3 regions of the Aminobacter sp. J44 genome follow, and region 3 is predicted to be linked to each of the others. Evidence: predicted binding sites of a transcription regulator. Region 3 holds the regulator's gene; each other region holds the start of a gene.
What was found. The regulator PhoB, encoded in region 3, activates phosphate uptake and scavenging genes when phosphate is short. The targets are predictions, from matches to a motif close to TGTCATNNANCTGTCAT.
Positions count from the first base shown of each region.

Region 1 (5,377 bases), on a different contig from region 3:
CGAAATTCTGCTGGCCGACCACAGCACGATAAACGTCAGTTGCGAGCACGTTGAACTGGCCGCCGATCACCTTCGGGATACCGAAGTCGGTGATGACGAGGGTAAAGACCACGAAAGCGGCGCTGATGAGACCGTAGCGCGCACCCGGCAGCGTCACGGTGAAGAAGATGCGGCGCTTCGGCGTGCCCAGCGCATCGGCAACCTCATAGAGGCGGCCGTCAGAGATGCTGAGCGCGGTGACGAGGATCAGCATCGCGTGCGGGAAGGTGTAGGTCACCTGCGAGATGACGATGCCGATCGGGCCATAGATCGAATGCCCGAACAACAGGCCCTTGGCGAAGCCCTGGTTGCCGAAGATGTAGACCAGCGACAGCGCCGACATCAACGACGGCGCAAACAGCGGCAAGAGCGCCAGCGCGTAGAAGAACGGCTTGGCCGGCATGCAGGTGCGCGTCAGCGCATAGGCATAGGTAAAGGCGAGCGGTATGACGATCGCCGTCGACAGAACCGCGACCCAGACGCTGTTGAACAGCGAGTCCATCAGGATCGGGTTCGAGAAATAGGCGCCGAAATTGGCAAGGCCGACGAACTGCCCCGCGGCGTTCAGAAACGCCTTCGACAACAACGCCCACAGCGGCAGCACAATGCCGACAACGAGCGCAAGGCAGAGGACTAGCAGCAGGCCGTTTGCTATCCGCTCCTCGCTGAGGAGGCGGCGTGCCGGACGTGCGGCAACCGCCGTGGCATGTTCAGGCGACGCGGCGATGCTCATGCCGCGACCTCCTGCGCATGCGCCTCACCGTTCGGGAAGACGCGCAGCGCCTCGGGCGGCAGCGCCACCCAGATTTTCTGGCCGCGCTCGACCGCGAGGTCGCGCATCAGGTTGGCGGAGAAATCGGCAAAGAGCGGCGTCTTCACGCCGGCAATTCCGAGCTTGGCGCGGCAGAACGCGCCCATGAATTCGAGCTCCTCGACCTCGGCGTGCAGTGCGTTGACGTCATCGGGGCTGACGTTGCGCACGCGCACCTCTTCGGGGCGCAGACCAACCGAAACCGGACTGCCGGGCAAGAAGCCGCGGCAGTCGTCGCACGCGACGTTGATGCCCGCGAAGCTGACCTTGCCCTTCTCGAACAGCGTGCCGTGGAAGAAGTTCATCTTGCCGACGAAATCTGCCACGAAGGCGGTCGCCGGCCGGCGGTAGATCTCGTTGGGCGTGCCGATCTGCTCGATGACACCGTGGTTCATCACCACGATGCGGTCGGCCATGGTGAGCGCCTCTTCCTGGTCGTGCGTCACCATGATAGTGGTCACGCCAAGGCGCCGCTGCAGGTCGCAGATCTGCTCGCGAAGGTGCAAACGCACGCGCGCATCGAGTGCCGACAGCGGCTCATCGAGAAGGAGCAGGCCCGGCGAGGTTGCGAGCGCACGGGCGAGCGCCACGCGCTGCTGCTGGCCGCCGGAAAGCTGGATCGGAAATTTCTTGCCCTGGTCGGGCAGGCCAACAAGCGCGAGCAACGAGGAAACGCGCGTTTCGATCTCGGCCCGCGGCGTGCGGCGGTTGACGAGGCCATAGGCGATGTTGTCGGCGACTGTCAGGTTCGGGAACAGCGCATAGGACTGGAAGACGATGCCGAAATCCCGTTCGGAAGGCGGCGCATTGGAGACATCGACTCCGCCGATCTCGATACTGCCTTGATCCTGCCGGTCGAGGCCGGCAATGGCCCGCAGCAGCGTCGTCTTCCCGCAGCCCGAGGGGCCAAGGAAGCAGACAAACTCTCCGCTCGCCACATCGAGGTCGATGCCATGCAGCGCCGTAAAGGCGCCGAACCTCTTGAAAAGGCCGCGAACTCGCAGCGACGAGGAGCGAACACTGGGGTCTTTGGACGGGATATTCAAACTTCTCTCCTGACGGGCACGATAGTTCCGAGGAAAGGCGCATTTTGAGCGCCTAGCCCGCGCCGCAGGTCACTTCGAACAACCGCATCGGGGTGGCACGAAGGAGAGGCGGCTGGCGTTGGCTCGCCCCCGTGTGGGGCCGGAGCAGCAGGCAGCCCGGAGGCTGCCCGCGGGACGGACCGGTCCGTCAGTTCTTCGGAGCCGCCTTGGACTCGTAGCGCTTGCTCCACTCGGCGAGGATGCGCTCGCGGTTCGCAGCCATCCAGGCGAAGTCGTTGTCGATCAGCTTCGCTTCCATGTTCTCCGGATAGCCGTCCGGAGTGTTCTGCACCTCAGGATGAGCAACGACTGCATAAGTCTGCGAGTAGACCTCGTTGGCTTCCTTCGAGGCGCCCCAGTCCGCGACCTTCTTAGCGAGATCGAGGTTCTTCGAGCCCTTCACGATCGCCGTCGCTTCCATTTCCCAGCCGGAGCCTTCTTCCGGAACGACGATCTCCAGCGGCGCGCCCTGCGAACGCTCGTAGACGCCGCGCATGTCGAGGGCGATACCAGCGACGCGCTCGCCGCGGGCAGCCTGGACGCAAGGAGCCGAACCGGAGTGGAGGTAGGCCGCAATGTTCTCATGCAGGCCGTCCATGAACTTCCAGCCCTCTTCCTCGCCCATCATCTGCAGCCAGCCGCCCACCATCAGGTAGCCGGTGCCGGACGAGGCCGGGTGCGGCATGACGATCTTGTCCTTGAACTCGGGCTTCAGCAGATCCTTCCACGAGGTCGGCTGCGCGATGCCTGCGCCCTCAGCTTCGGCGCTGTTGAAGCAGACGACGCCGACATAGGCGTCCATCCCGGTCCAGGTCGGGGCGTCGCGACGGTCGCGGAACTTTTCGCGCAGGCCATCCTGGGCGGCCGGCTTGTAGCTTTCGAGCAGGCCCTTTTCGTCGAACATCAGCAGGCTCGACAGTGCGAGGCCGAGCACCATGTCGGCCTGGGGATTCTCTGCCTCGGCAAGGAAACGGGCGGTGATGACGCCGGTGGAGTCGCGGACCCAGACGACCTCGACTTCCGGCACGGCAGCTTCGATCGCCTGCTTGAACGGCTCAAGCTGGTCGTTTTCGACTGCGGTGTAAATCGTGAGTGGTGTGCGCTGCTGCGCCTCGGCCATGCCGGTGACTGCAAGCGCAACGGCGGCCGCAAGACCGGCCTTAAACAGTGATCTCATGCGTAGTGCTCCCTCTTCTTTACGCCGCCGGTTCCATGCGACGGCCATGCCCTTGTCGTTTTGCGCATCACTGCGCTCCGATGTGTCCTGTTACACGTCAGCGCGTCGGCCTCCCATCTGACCGACGGCCAAAGTCTTTTCACTCTCCTTGATGTGTGTAGATGACGGCCGTGTGAAGGCGATTGCCAGCGACAGAGCCATACCATGCGGACCTGTTCATTTCCGGCATCCAACTTCCTTCGACCGAGCCTTGTCTTTCCGACCGTAGGTGCAACCCAGACATTTGAATAATCGATAATTTTAATGCACCTGAAAGTCTACCTTATATACTGATCTTGCCGATCAGCGTCGGAACAAGGACTCCGCGGCGAGCCTGCTGCTTCCCTTGCTGACAAGCTCTGCTTCGAGGCGCTTCACCTCCGCCTTGAGCTGTTCGATGCGCTCGCGCAGTTCATCTACCGAGAGCAATGAAAGGTCCTGCCCGATCTCGTGGACCTTCTTCGGCCTCAAGGGTTCATCATCGAACAGTGCCATTTTGAACTCCTTCAATTGCCCTGGCGGAAACAAGTCTACATAAGGACCACAATGAAGGAAACGCAGGGATGAGGTGGCAGAGATGATTCCCGAGGTGATGACCGCGATTGCCATCAGCGAGCCGGGCAACCCGTTGGTGCTGAAGCCCGAACGGCGGCCGGTGCCGCAGCCGGGCGAAGGCGAGATCCTGATCCGGGTCCGCGCCGCCGGCGTCAACCGGCCGGACGTCCTGCAGCGCAAGGGCGCCTACCCGCCGCCGCCCGGCGCATCCGACCTTCCGGGTCTGGAAGCCGCTGGTGAAGTCGCTGCGGTCGGCAACGGCGTCACCCGCTGGCGCGTCGGCGACGGTGTTGCTGCACTCACGGCTGGCGGCGGCTATGCCGAATATGTCGTCGTCCACGAAACCAATGCGCTGCCGATCCCGCACGGATTTACTTTCACCGAAGCGGCAGCAATCCCGGAGACCTTCTTCACCGTCTGGCACAACGTCTTCCAGCGCGGCGGGCTGAAGGCGGGCGAGGACTTTCTCGTCCACGGCGGCTCGTCCGGCATCGGCACCACCGCGATCCAGCTCGCCAACGCCTTCGGCGCGCGGGTCTTCACAACGGCGGGGAGCGAGGAGAAGTGCCTCGCCTGCGTCAGCCTCGGCGCCACCCGCGCCATCAACTACCGGGAGGAAGATTTCGTCCGCGTCGTCAAGGAGGAGACCGGCGGCAAGGGCGTCGAGGTAATCCTCGACATGGTTGGTGGCGATTATGTCGACCGCAACTACCACGCCGCCGCCGTCGAGGGCCGCATCGTCCAGATCGCCACGCTTGGCGGTGCCAAGGCCACCGCCGACATCTCGCGGCTGATGGTCAAGCGCCTCACCCATACCGGCTCGACGCTGCGGCCCCGCTCGGTCGAGTTCAAGGCGAAGATCGCCGCCGAACTCGAGGCGAAGGTCTGGCCGCTGCTTGCCGCCCGCAAGGTGCAGCCGGTCATGGACATGATCTTCCCGCTCACCGAGGCCTGGCGCGCGCACGAGCGCATGGAGGAAGGCGAGCACATCGGCAAGATCGTGCTCGACGTATTCTGAGAGGAAAGAAGCAATGACCACCTACAACGGCGCGTGCCACTGCGGTGCGGTGCGCTTCCGCACGAAACTCAAGAACGGTCTTGCCAGCGCGCGCCGTTGCAACTGCTCGCTGTGCCGCATGCGCGGGGCGATCGCCGTGGGTGCGGCTCGCGACGAGTTCGAGATCGTCGAGGGGGCTGAGCAGCTATCCACCTACACCTTCAACACCGGCACCGCGCAGCACTATTTCTGCTCGCAGTGCGGCATCTACACCCATCACCTTCGTCGTTCGAACCAGAATGAGTACGGCGTCAATGTCGCGTGCCTGGAAGGCATAAGCCCGTTCGATTTCGAGGAAGTACTGGTCATAGACGGGATCAACCACCCGGCCGACGACAAGGAGCAAAAGGGCCCGCGCATAGCCGGAACGCTGCACTTTGTGCGTAACGACGGGTAACTCGGCTTTTCTGCCGCTTTTCGTTGCGGACGGAACAAAATGCCGCTATATGCGTCACTGATTTCCCATAAATTGGTGGCTTGCCACCGCCCGCGACAGGGACGCGGGCGAACGAGAGGATTTATCCTATGGCCAACACACTGCTGATGCCGAAGGCGACCGCCGTCTGGCTGGTTGACAACACGGCACTGTCGTTCGACCAGATCGCCACCTTCTG
Region 1 covers NZ_VLJG01000007.1:98,219-103,595, reverse strand. The annotation lists gene L610_RS04215 (putative 2-aminoethylphosphonate ABC transporter permease subunit) at 1-772, opposite strand, end outside; gene L610_RS04210 (putative 2-aminoethylphosphonate ABC transporter ATP-binding protein) at 769-1,896, opposite strand; gene L610_RS04205 (putative 2-aminoethylphosphonate ABC transporter substrate-binding protein) at 2,084-3,112, opposite strand; gene L610_RS04200 (DUF1192 domain-containing protein) at 3,455-3,646, opposite strand; gene L610_RS04195 (NAD(P)H-quinone oxidoreductase) at 3,729-4,724, shown strand; gene L610_RS04190 (GFA family protein) at 4,738-5,160, shown strand; gene L610_RS04185 (DUF1013 domain-containing protein) at 5,289-5,377, shown strand, end outside.
Region 1: L610_RS04205 (putative 2-aminoethylphosphonate ABC transporter substrate-binding protein) is a predicted target of PhoB. The motif match lies at 3,274-3,290, and genes of this name have one in related genera.

Region 2 (5,377 bases), 100 kb from region 3:
CACCAGCCGTCCCTCCTGACCGAACTCGGCCGAGGAGACGAAGCCGATGCCGCCGCCGGACGCGACGATCTCGCGGACGGCCTCGCGGCCCTCCGCCTCGATAGCCGGCTTGAGTTCGATTCCGAGTTCGGCCGCGCGCTCCTCCAGCTTCTGCCGCGTCTTCGAGCCGCGTTCGCGCATGACGAGCGGCTCTTTTGCAAGATCCTCGAAGGTCAGCGAGGTGCGGTCGGCGAGGTGGTGGCTGGTTGCCACGAAGGCGACGATCGGCGTTGAGTTCAGGCGCACGACCTCGAAGTCGCGGCCGGATGGCAGGCCGCCCAGCACGCCGATGTCTGCTTCGTAGCTGTAGAGGCTGGAGATGACGGTCTCCGTATTGCCGGACTGCAACGAGATCGAGATGCCGGGATAAACCTCGCGAAAGCGGGCCAGGATATGCAGCATGTGGTGCGCGGCATCAGCCACGATGCGCAGCGTGCCTGAGCGCAGCGCCCTCGATTCCGACAAAAGCTCCAGCGCCTGCTGCTCGATGTCGAACATTCGCCGGGTGATCTCCAGCAGCCGCTGGCCGGTCTCTGTCAGCGTCACCTGCTTCTTGTGCCGGTTGAACAGGAGGACGTCGTATTCCTCCTCCAGCTTGCGCACCTGGTCGGACACCGCCGGCTGCGTGAGGAACATCGCCTCTGCCGCCCGGGAGAACCCTCCGCAGATGGCAACATAATGGAATGCGCGAAGCTGAACGTAACGCATGACATGGCCCCTTCCCGAACGTCAGCCTATGCATAAGTTCAGCAAATGCAACCGGTAGGGACGCCGAGAAAAGATGATAGTACGCGTTTGATCCGCGTGTCATCTAATTGTCGCGGTCAGTGGACAAAACGGCGCTGCCGATTCACCCTGATGTGCGAATCTCAAGGAAGATGGGCGCACGGAGCCTGCCGATGTTCACGACCTACCGCGCCATCTTTTCCCTGCTGAGCGGCACAGCCTTCCTGCTGGCCGCATCCGGCCTGCACGGGCTTGTCCTGCCGTTGCGCGGCCAGGCCGAAGGCTTTTCGACCGCCTCCCTCGGCCTGCTCGGCACAGCGTGGGCGGGCGGTTTCGTTGCGGGCTGCTACTTCATTCCGCGGCTGGTGCGAAAAGTCGGGCATATCCGGTCCTTCAGCGCGCTGGCGGCGTCGGCGGCGATGATCGCGCTGATGACCGGCATCTGGATCAACGAAACAGCGTGGATCGTGCTGCGCGCGGGAACCGGCTTTGCCATGGCCGGCGCCTTCATGGTGATCGAGAGCTGGCTCAACGAGAAGGCGACCAACGAAAACCGCGGACGGGTGTTCGGCCTCTACATGATGGTCACCTACGCCTCGATCATGGGTGGGCAGATGCTGGTGGCGGTGTTTGACGTGGCAACCGCGGACCTCTTCCTCATCGTCGGCATCTTTTTCTGTGCCTCGGTGATCCCGACCGCCGTGTCCTCGGCCGCGAGCCCGCAGCCGCTCGCCGACGTCAAGCTCGACGTTCCGGGCCTCTATAAGAATTCGCCGGTCGCGGCGGTCGGCTGCCTGCTGGTGGGCGTCGCCAACGGCGCGTGGGGCACGCTTGGCGCGGTTTACGGTGCGCGTGCAGGCCTTGCCTCCGGAAATGTGGCGCTGATGATGAGCCTCGTGGTTCTCTTCGGCGCGCTGGCGCAGGTTCCGGTCGGGCGTGCCTCCGACCGCACCGACAGACGCTACGTGCTGGCCGCGGCCTCGTTTGGCGCTGCGCTGTGCGGCCTCGTGATGTTCCTGTTCATGCCGAGGGAGTTGGCTCCCATCCTGATCATTACGGGACTTTATGGCGGGCTTGCCTACACGCTCTATTCGATCGCGGTTGCGCATGCGAACGACCACGCGAAGCCCGAGGATTTCGTGAAGGTGTCCGGCGGCCTGTTGTTCCTCTACGGCTTCGGGACGATGATCGGCCCGCTGCTCGGCGCTGCGCTAATGGGCGAGATGCGCCCGGAAGGCCTGTTCCTGGCAACCGCTGCGCCGCACCTTGCGCTCGGCGCCTACTCGCTGCTGCGTGTCCGCCTGCGCGCGCCGGTTCCGATCGAGGATCGCGAGGCGTTCCTGACGCTGCCGTCCGACCGGATCGGCACGCCGCAGTCGACGCTACTCGATCCGCGCGCCGATGCGGATGCGGCCGCGCCGGCGGAGGAGCAACCCAGGCCTGAGGCGGTACCTGAAGCTGAACCGGAGGAGACCCACCCGGCCGACGCGGAGACTTGAGTTTCCGCAAGGGAAGTCTAGGATTTCCGGCCATGGGCCAGCCCGACGCGTTCACGGCGATCGCCGACACGAACAGGCGTTACCTGCTTGAGGAGCTCAGGCGGGGACCGAAGACCGTCAACCAACTGGCGAGCGGGCTTCCCGTCTCGCGCCCGGCCGTGTCGCAGCACCTGAAGATACTGCTCGACAGCGGGCTCGTTTCCGTGCGCTCGCAAGGCACCAGACGCGTCTACGAGATCAGTGAACCCGGCTTCGTGAAGCTCAATCTTTGGCTGGACCAGTTCTGGCAGGAGTAAAAAACGAAACCGACGGCGCGGGCGCCGTCGGCAGAGCACAAATCGATTTTCGGAATTCTGCCCAGCGCCTCAGTGCTGCGTCGGAGCCTGGAGTTTCCTGATCTCGTCCTTGAGTGCCAGCTTGCGGCGCTTGAGCTTGGTAAGCTCGATGGTATCGAACGAGGGCTGATTCAGCGCCTCATCGATTTGACGTTCGAGGTCGCCGTGCTTTCGTTCCAGCTCAGCAAGGTGGGATGCAAGAGACATATTAGGCTCTCCCTTCTGGTTCCTCGTACGTGCCATCAGGGCCATCAGTGGCCGTTGTGTTTCATGACGGCACAAAGACAGTCTGCCACCTAAAATGTGTCCTGTCGAATGCCTCTTGGTGTCATTTCGCCGCGTCCTGACTTGTGCTATGTTTAGCCATGGTCGATGCAAGGATGCGTCGAATCTTCCTCCCTTTATGGGCGTCGCAGTCTAAGCAGCACTCGGATTGGTATGTCGGATCAGGAACAGGCCTCTCTTCGTCTCGAGTTCGCCAAGCTCAAACAGGAACATTCCGACTTCGACGCTGCGATCAATGCGATGATGGCCGTTGGCTGTGATGCGCTGCAGATCCAGCGTATGAAGAAGAAGAAGCTGGCCCTGAAGGACCGGCTGCAGGAACTCGAAGATCGCATCATCCCGGACATCATAGCCTGACGCGCCCGCAGCTTGCGGCAGGGGCCCGATTGCGTTAATCGGCGGCGGTCCCGAATGGAGTACCGACCATGGCCAGCAGCCCCGCAGACGTCGCAATCATCATGGGGAGCCAGTCCGACTGGGCGACGATGCGTCACGCGTCGGAAACGCTCACCGCCCTCGGGATCTCGCATGAAAGCCGCATAGTTTCGGCGCACCGCACGCCGCAGCGGCTGTATGATTTCGCCACCACCGCCAAGGCAAAGGGCTTCAAAGTCATCATCGCCGGCGCCGGCGGTGCTGCCCATCTGCCCGGCATGACCGCTGCCATGACTCCGCTGCCGGTGTTCGGCGTGCCGGTCGAATCCAAGGCGCTTTCGGGTCAGGATTCGCTGCTGTCGATCGTGCAGATGCCGGGCGGCATCCCGGTCGGCACGGTGGCGATCGGCAAGGCCGGCGCCATCAACGCGGCGCTGCTCGCGGCTGCCGTTCTTGCCCTTCACGACGCGGCGGTGGCCGAACGGCTCGATGCCTGGCGTGCTGCCCAGACCGACAAGGTCGCAGAATTTCCGACGGACGAAGCATGACCTCTCCTCTTCCCCTCGGCTCGACGATCGGCATCGTCGGCGGCGGCCAGCTTGGCCGGATGCTCTCGATCGCCGCGGCGCGCCTCGGCTATCGCACGATCATTCTCGAGCCGCAGGACGACTGCCCCGCCGCGCAGACCGCTAACGAGCACCTCGTCGCGCCTTATGACGACGCTGACGCGCTGGTGGCTCTCGCGAAGGACTGCGCCGTCGTCACCTACGAATTTGAGAACGTCCCGGTCGAAGCCGCAATCGCGCTGAACGCGAAGGTGCCAGTGTTCCCGCCGCCTGCCGCGCTTGAGGCCGCGCAGGACCGTGTAACCGAAAAGACCACGCTCAATGCGATGGACATTGCGACGGCAAAGTTCGTCAAGGTCGACAGCGACGAGGATCTTATTGCTGGGCTTGAAGCCTTTGGCGGCAACGGCATCCTCAAGACCCGCCGCCTCGGTTATGACGGCAAGGGTCAGCGCCTATTCCGCAACGCGACCGCCGAGGACGCGAAGGACGCCTATGTGGCGATGGGATCGGTGCCACTGATCCTCGAATCGCTGGTGCCGTTCGAGCGCGAGATTTCGGTCATCGCCGCCCGGAGCAAGGATGGACACGTAGAGGCCTACGATCCGGCCGAGAACGTCCATCGCAACGGCATCCTGCACACCTCGACCGTTCCCGCGTCGATCAGCGATGCAACCGCCGAGGCTGCGCGCGAGGTGGCGAGGAAGATCCTCGCAGGGCTCGACTATGTCGGCGTCATCGGCGTCGAACTGTTCGTGCTGCCTGACGGCTCGGTGCTCGCCAACGAAATCGCGCCGCGCGTGCACAATTCCGGCCACTGGACGGAGGCGGCCTGCGCGATCTCGCAGTTCGAGCAGCATATCCGTGCCGTCGCGGGCTTGCCGCTCGGCGATCCGCGTCGCCACAGCGACTGCGTGATGGAGAACCTGATCGGCGACGATATCCTGCGCACGCCGCAGCTGCTCGCGGAACCTGACCTGGTGCTGCACCTCTACGGCAAGGCCGAGGCGCGACCGGGCCGCAAGATGGGCCACTTCACCCGCATCAACCGGGGCTGACAGGCGCGGTCCTTGCACGGCCCCACCATTCGTGGCTTGCTGCAGCTCCTGTTTCTCCCAGGAGGTGCAGATGTCGTTTGAAACCTGGGCTGCATTTGCGGTGGCGTCGGCGATCATGCTGGCCATACCGGGCCCGACCATCCTTCTCGTTGTCTCCTATGCCCTGAGCCATGGCCGGCGCGTGGCTTCCGCGACCGTTGCCGGCGTCGCACTCGGTGATTTCACCGCCATGACCGCCTCGATGCTCGGCGTCGGCGCGCTGCTTGCCACATCGGCGACGCTGTTCACGGTGCTGAAGTGGATCGGCGCCGCCTATCTCGTCTATCTCGGCATCAAGCTCTGGCGCGCGCCCGTGGGCGACGGAGCAATCCCGCAGGCCGAGAAGGAGACCAACGCGCGGCGCATCTTCCTGCACGCTTATGTCGTCACCGCGCTCAACCCGAAGAGCATCATCTTCTTTGTCGCTTTCCTGCCCCAGTTTCTCGATCCGGCCG
Region 2 covers NZ_VLJG01000002.1:115,107-120,483, reverse strand. The annotation lists gene L610_RS01495 (LysR substrate-binding domain-containing protein) at 1-747, opposite strand, end outside; gene L610_RS01490 (MFS transporter) at 939-2,264, shown strand; gene L610_RS01485 (helix-turn-helix transcriptional regulator) at 2,297-2,560, shown strand; gene L610_RS01480 (YdcH family protein) at 2,630-2,806, opposite strand; gene L610_RS01475 (YdcH family protein) at 3,038-3,241, shown strand; gene purE (5-(carboxyamino)imidazole ribonucleotide mutase) at 3,310-3,807, shown strand; gene L610_RS01465 (5-(carboxyamino)imidazole ribonucleotide synthase) at 3,804-4,883, shown strand; gene L610_RS01460 (LysE family translocator) at 4,954-5,377, shown strand, end outside.
Region 2: L610_RS01480 (YdcH family protein) is a predicted target of PhoB. The motif match lies at 2,870-2,886, and genes of this name have one in related genera.

Region 3 (5,377 bases):
GACGAAGACTACCTTGTAGTCGGGGCCGTATTTCTGGATCACCTCGTAGGTGGGGATCACCTCCGAATGCCGACGCCGATTGTCCTTCCACACGCCCTCGTAGAGGCAATTGTGAAAGTAGAAGTACTCCATGTGCTTGAACTCGGCGCGCGCGGCCGAGAACAGCTCCTCGACGATGCGGATGTGGTCGTCCATCGAGCCGCCGACGTCGAAGAACATGAGCAGCTTGACTGCGTTGCGCCGCTCCGGCCGTGTCTTGACGTCGAGATAGCCGTGCTCCGCGGTAGCGGTAATGGTGCCGGGGAGGTCGAGCTCTTCGTCAGCGCCCTCACGCACCCAGCGGCGCAGGCGCTTCAGCGCGACCTTGATGTTGCGGGTGCCGAGCTCGACCGTGTCGTCAAAATTGCGGAACTCGCGCTTGTCCCAAACCTTCACCGCGCGGCGGTGGCGGCTTTCCGCCTGCCCGATGCGCACGCCTTCCGGATTGTAGCCATAGGCGCCGAAGGGCGAGGTGCCGGCGGTGCCGATCCACTTCGAGCCGCCCTGATGGCGGCCCTTCTGCTCCTCCAGCCGCTGCCGCAGCGTCTCCATCAGCTTCTCGAAGCCGCCGAGGGCTTCAACCAGCTTCTTCTCCTCTTCGGTGAGGTGCTTTTCGGCGAGCTTGCGCAGCCATTCCTCGGGCAGGTTGGCGGGGTCGATGCCGCCTTCGCCGGAAAGCGCATCGAGCCCCTTGAAGACATGCGAGAAGACCTGATCGAAGCGGTCGATGTAGCGCTCGTCCTTCACCAGCGCCGATCGCGCCAGGTAGTAAAAGCCTTCGACGTCATAGTCGACCAGCCCCGCCTTCATGCCCTCGAGCAGCGACAGGTATTCGCGGAGCGACACCGGAACCTTGGCTGCCTTGAGCTCGAGGAAGAAGGGGAGGAACATGGTCAGGACAGGTCGTATTCGATGAATCCGGTGCGGCGAGCAACGCGGTCGTAGAGCCGGCGGGCCGTGGCGTTGGTTTCGTGCGTCATCCAGTAGACGTTGGTCACGCCGCGCTCTGCTGCCGCCTTGCGCACGGCCTCGATGAGTGCCGCGCCCACGCCTTTGCCACGAGCCTCCCCGTCGGTGAACAGGTCCTGCAGGTAGCAGTTGCCTTCCATCGACCAGCTGGAGCGATGGAAGAGGTAGTGGACGAGGCCGACTGCCTTGCCATCGACCAGGGCAATGAAGCCGCAGGGCTCGAATTCGCCATCAGTGAACAGCCGCTGCCAGGTGGTCTCGTAGACCGTCTCGCTCACCTCGCTCTGGTAGAAGGTGAGATAGGCTGTCCAGAGCCGCCTCCACTCCGAATGATCGGTCTTTTCCAGCGGACGGATGACGACTTCGGCCATCGGTTATCTCCGCGACATGAACGCCAGGCGTTCGAAGAGATGAACGTCCTGCTCGTTCTTGAGCAGCGCGCCGTGCAGGCGCGGCAGTGCGTTCCTGGCATCGCCGCGCAGGTCTTCCGGCGAAATGTCGTCGGCGACCAGCAGGCGGATCCAGTCGAGCGCCTCGGAAGTCGAGGGTTTCTTCTTCAGGCCCGGCACCTCGCGGATCTCGTAGAACTGGGTAAGGGCGGCGCGCACCAGCTCCTGCTTAATGCCTGGATAGTGGACGTCGACGATCTTCTGCAGCGTCTCCATGTCCGGGAAGCGGATGTAGTGGAAGAAGCAGCGGCGAAGGAAGGCGTCGGGCAGCTCCTTCTCGTTGTTCGAGGTGATGATGACGATGGGCCGGTTGACCGCACGGATCGTTTCTCCGGTCTCGTAGACGTGGAACTCCATGCGGTCGAGTTCCTGCAGAAGGTCGTTCGGGAACTCGATGTCGGCCTTGTCGATCTCGTCGATCAGCAGCACCACCTTCTTCTCGGAAGTGAAGGCTTCCCACAGCTTGCCGCGGCGAATGTAGTTGCGAATGTCGTTGAAGCGCTCGTCGCCCAGCTGGCTGTCGCGCAGCCGGGAGACAGCGTCGTACTCGTACAAACCCTGCTGCGCGCGAGTGGTGGACTTCACGTTCCACTCGATCAGTTCCAGGCCGAGCGCGGCTGCGATCTGGCGCGCAAGCTCGGTCTTGCCGGTGCCTGGCTCGCCCTTGACCAGCAGCGGGCGTTCGAGGGCAATCGCGGCGTTGACCGCAACCATCAGGTCCTTGTCGGCGACGTAGGAAGCCGTTCCTTCAAAGCGCATGCGATGTCGTTCCTCAGAATGTCGTTGCCCGAACCTAGGGGCCATGCCCCGCCGAGGCAAGGAGGCTGTACTCAGGTAGCGGGTTGCAGATGGGTCGCCGCGATGTTCGGTCAATTTTCGGTTCTGTCACTGGCGCGGCAGGGCGGGCGCGACTATATAGGCAACGGCGGTCTGCGCTTCTCGACAGGAGCAGCATTTCCCCGGGGCCTTATTGATCCTTAGGGAGCTGTCCCTGTCCGGGCCCGTGGGCTCGGATATATGGCGCCCACCTACTTTGTAGGCCACCGGGATCAACCGCGCCATCGGTCGTCGTGGATCGCCACTTTCCCTGACAGACTGATTGAAGCGCCGCGCGCGGCTCAGCCTTCCTGCATGGCATAGCCCGCGCCGCGGATGGTGCGGATGATGTCGGTCTCGCCGTCGCGGTTCACCGCCTTGCGCAGCCGCCCGACATGAACGTCGACGGTGCGCTCATCGATGTAGATCGTCTCCCCCCAGACATTGTCGAGTAACTGGCTGCGCGAGAAGACGCGGCCGGGATGACGCATCATGAATTCGAGCAGGCGGAATTCGGTCGGCCCGAGCCTGATTTCGGTGTCGCCGCGGTGGACGCGGTGCGTCTCGCGGTCGAGTACGATGTCGCCAACCTTGAGCACGGACGACAGGACTTCGGGCTTTGCCCGGCGCAGCAGCGCGCGCACGCGGGCGATGAATTCAGGCGTAGAGAACGGCTTGACGAGATAGTCGTCGGCGCCGGTTGAAAGGCCGCGTACGCGGTCGCTCTCCTCGCCGCGGGCCGTCAGCATGATGACCGGCAGCCGCTCGGTTTCGGGCCGCAGGCGCAGGCGACGGCAGAGCTCGATGCCGGAGACGGCCGGCACCATCCAGTCGAGCACCAGCAGATCCGGCACATGCTCGCGCAGCCGCATCTCCGCCTCGTCACCGCGCGTGACGACCTCGACCTGATAGCCCTCGGCCTCAAGGTTGTAGCGCAGCAGGATGCCGAGCGCCTCCTCGTCTTCGACCACCATGATCTTCGGTGCAATCATCAGCCGGCTCTCCTTCTCAGGCAGGGTCTGGCGCAATTGTGGTCTCGTCGGTCTTCGGCCGGTTCAGCGGCAGCTGGCGGCCTGTGGCGATATAGTAGGCGTTTTCGGCGATGTTGGTGACGTGATCGCCGATGCGTTCGAGGTTCTTCGCGCAGAAGAGCAGATGCGTGCAAGCCGTGATGTTGCGCGGGTCTTCCATCATATAGGTCAAGAGCTCGCGGAAGACGGCGGTGTACTGGATGTCGATCTGTTCATCGTCGATACGCAGCGCCTCCAGCCGGCCGGCATTGCGCGCCGCATAGGCCGCGACGACCTCGTCGATCTGTTCCATCACCAGCTTCGCCATGACGTCGATCGAATGCGACAGGCTCTTTGGCGTGACGCCTTCGCTGACGGCGCTGACCCGCTTGGCAATGTTCTTGGCGAGGTCGCCGATGCGCTCGAAGTCGGCCGCCATGCGGAGTGCGCCGACGACGACGCGCAGATCCTGAGCCATCGGCTGGCGTTTGGCGATGATGGTGATCGCGCGTTCGTCGAGCGCGCGCTGGTGGGCATCCATCACGGCGTCTGCGGAAACCACGCGTAGGGCGAGCACCGAATCGCTGTCGAACAGCGCGCGGGTGGCATCCGTGACCATCGTGTGCGCAAGGTCGCCCATCTCGCGGATCAGGCGGTCGATGTTGCCGAGTTCTTCGTCGAAGGAGGTAACGATATGGGCTGCCATGAATTGGCTCCTCAGCCGAACCTGCCGGTGATGTAGTCCTGCGTCCGCTTCTCGCCGGGGCTGGTGAAGATCAGGTCAGTCGGACCTTCTTCGACCAGGTTGCCGAGATGGAAGAAAGCGGTGCGTTGCGACACGCGCGCGGCCTGCTGCATCGAGTGGGTGACGATGACGATCGTAAAATTCTGCTTCAGCTCGTCGATCAGTTCCTCGATGCGGGCAGTGGCGATGGGGTCGAGAGCCGAGCAGGGCTCGTCCATCAGGATCACTTCCGGCGAGACCGCAATGGCGCGGGCGATGCAGAGGCGCTGCTGCTGGCCGCCCGAAAGGCCGGTGCCGGGCTCGTGGAGCCGGTCCTTCACCTCGTTCCAGAGGCTCGCCTTCTGTAGGCTTGATGCGACGATCTCATCGAGGTCGGCCTTCGAGCGGGCCAGACCGTGGATGCGCGGGCCGTAGGCGACGTTTTCGTAGATGGACTTCGGGAACGGGTTCGGCTTCTGGAACACCATGCCGACGCGAGCGCGCAGCTCGACGACATCGAGCGAGGGGGCGAAGATGTCGCTGCCGTCGAGTGCGATCTGTCCGCTCACGCGGCAGCCGTCGATCGTGTCGTTCATGCGGTTGAGGCAGCGCAGGAAGGTCGACTTGCCGCAGCCCGACGGGCCGATGAAGGCGGTGACGGACTTTTCCGGAATGTCAATCGACACGTCGAACAGCGCCTGCTTCGGACCGTAGAAGACGCTGACGTTGCGCGCGATAACCTTTGCGGAGCGCGGTTCGGCATCGGGCGTGCGGACCGTCGTTGACGGCATGTGGTAGAGGTCCGAGCGGGCGAGGATGGTTGCGGCAGGCATGTTCATTTCGGTCGCCTCCAAGCGAGTGTTCTCTGTCATGTGCGTTTCTCCAGCCGCGAGCGCAGGAAGATCGCGATGGCGTTGAGCGTCAGCATCAGCCCGAGCAGGACGATGATGGCGGCTGATGTGCGCGCTTCGAAGAAGTTGCGGTTCTCGTTGCCCTGCCAGAGGAAGATCTGCACGGGCAGGGCTGACGATTGGTCGAGAGGGGTAGCCGGTACCTGCGCGACGAAGGCGTTCATGCCGATCAGCAGCAGCGGTGCCGTTTCGCCAAGCGCCTGTGCGACACCGATGATGGTGGCGGTGAGCATGCCGGGATAGGTGACGGGCAGGACGTGGTGAAACACGGTCTGCGTCTTCGACGCGCCGAGGCCGAGGGCTGCCTGGCGCAGCGACGGCGGCACGGCGCGCAACGCCGAGCGCGTGGCGATGATGATGGTGGGAAGTGTCATCAGCGACAGCACCAGTCCGCCGACGAGCGGTGCCGACAGCGGCAGACGGAAATAGTTGATGAAGACGGCAGCGCCCAGCAGGCCG
Region 3 covers NZ_VLJG01000002.1:15,056-20,432, reverse strand. The annotation lists gene L610_RS01005 (VWA domain-containing protein) at 1-930, opposite strand, end outside; gene L610_RS01000 (GNAT family N-acetyltransferase) at 933-1,379, opposite strand; gene L610_RS00995 (MoxR family ATPase) at 1,383-2,216, opposite strand; RNA gene ssrS (6S RNA) at 2,382-2,538, shown strand; gene phoB (phosphate regulon transcriptional regulator PhoB) at 2,576-3,265, opposite strand; gene phoU (phosphate signaling complex protein PhoU) at 3,282-3,989, opposite strand; gene pstB (phosphate ABC transporter ATP-binding protein PstB) at 4,001-4,840, opposite strand; gene pstA (phosphate ABC transporter permease PstA) at 4,876-5,377, opposite strand, start outside.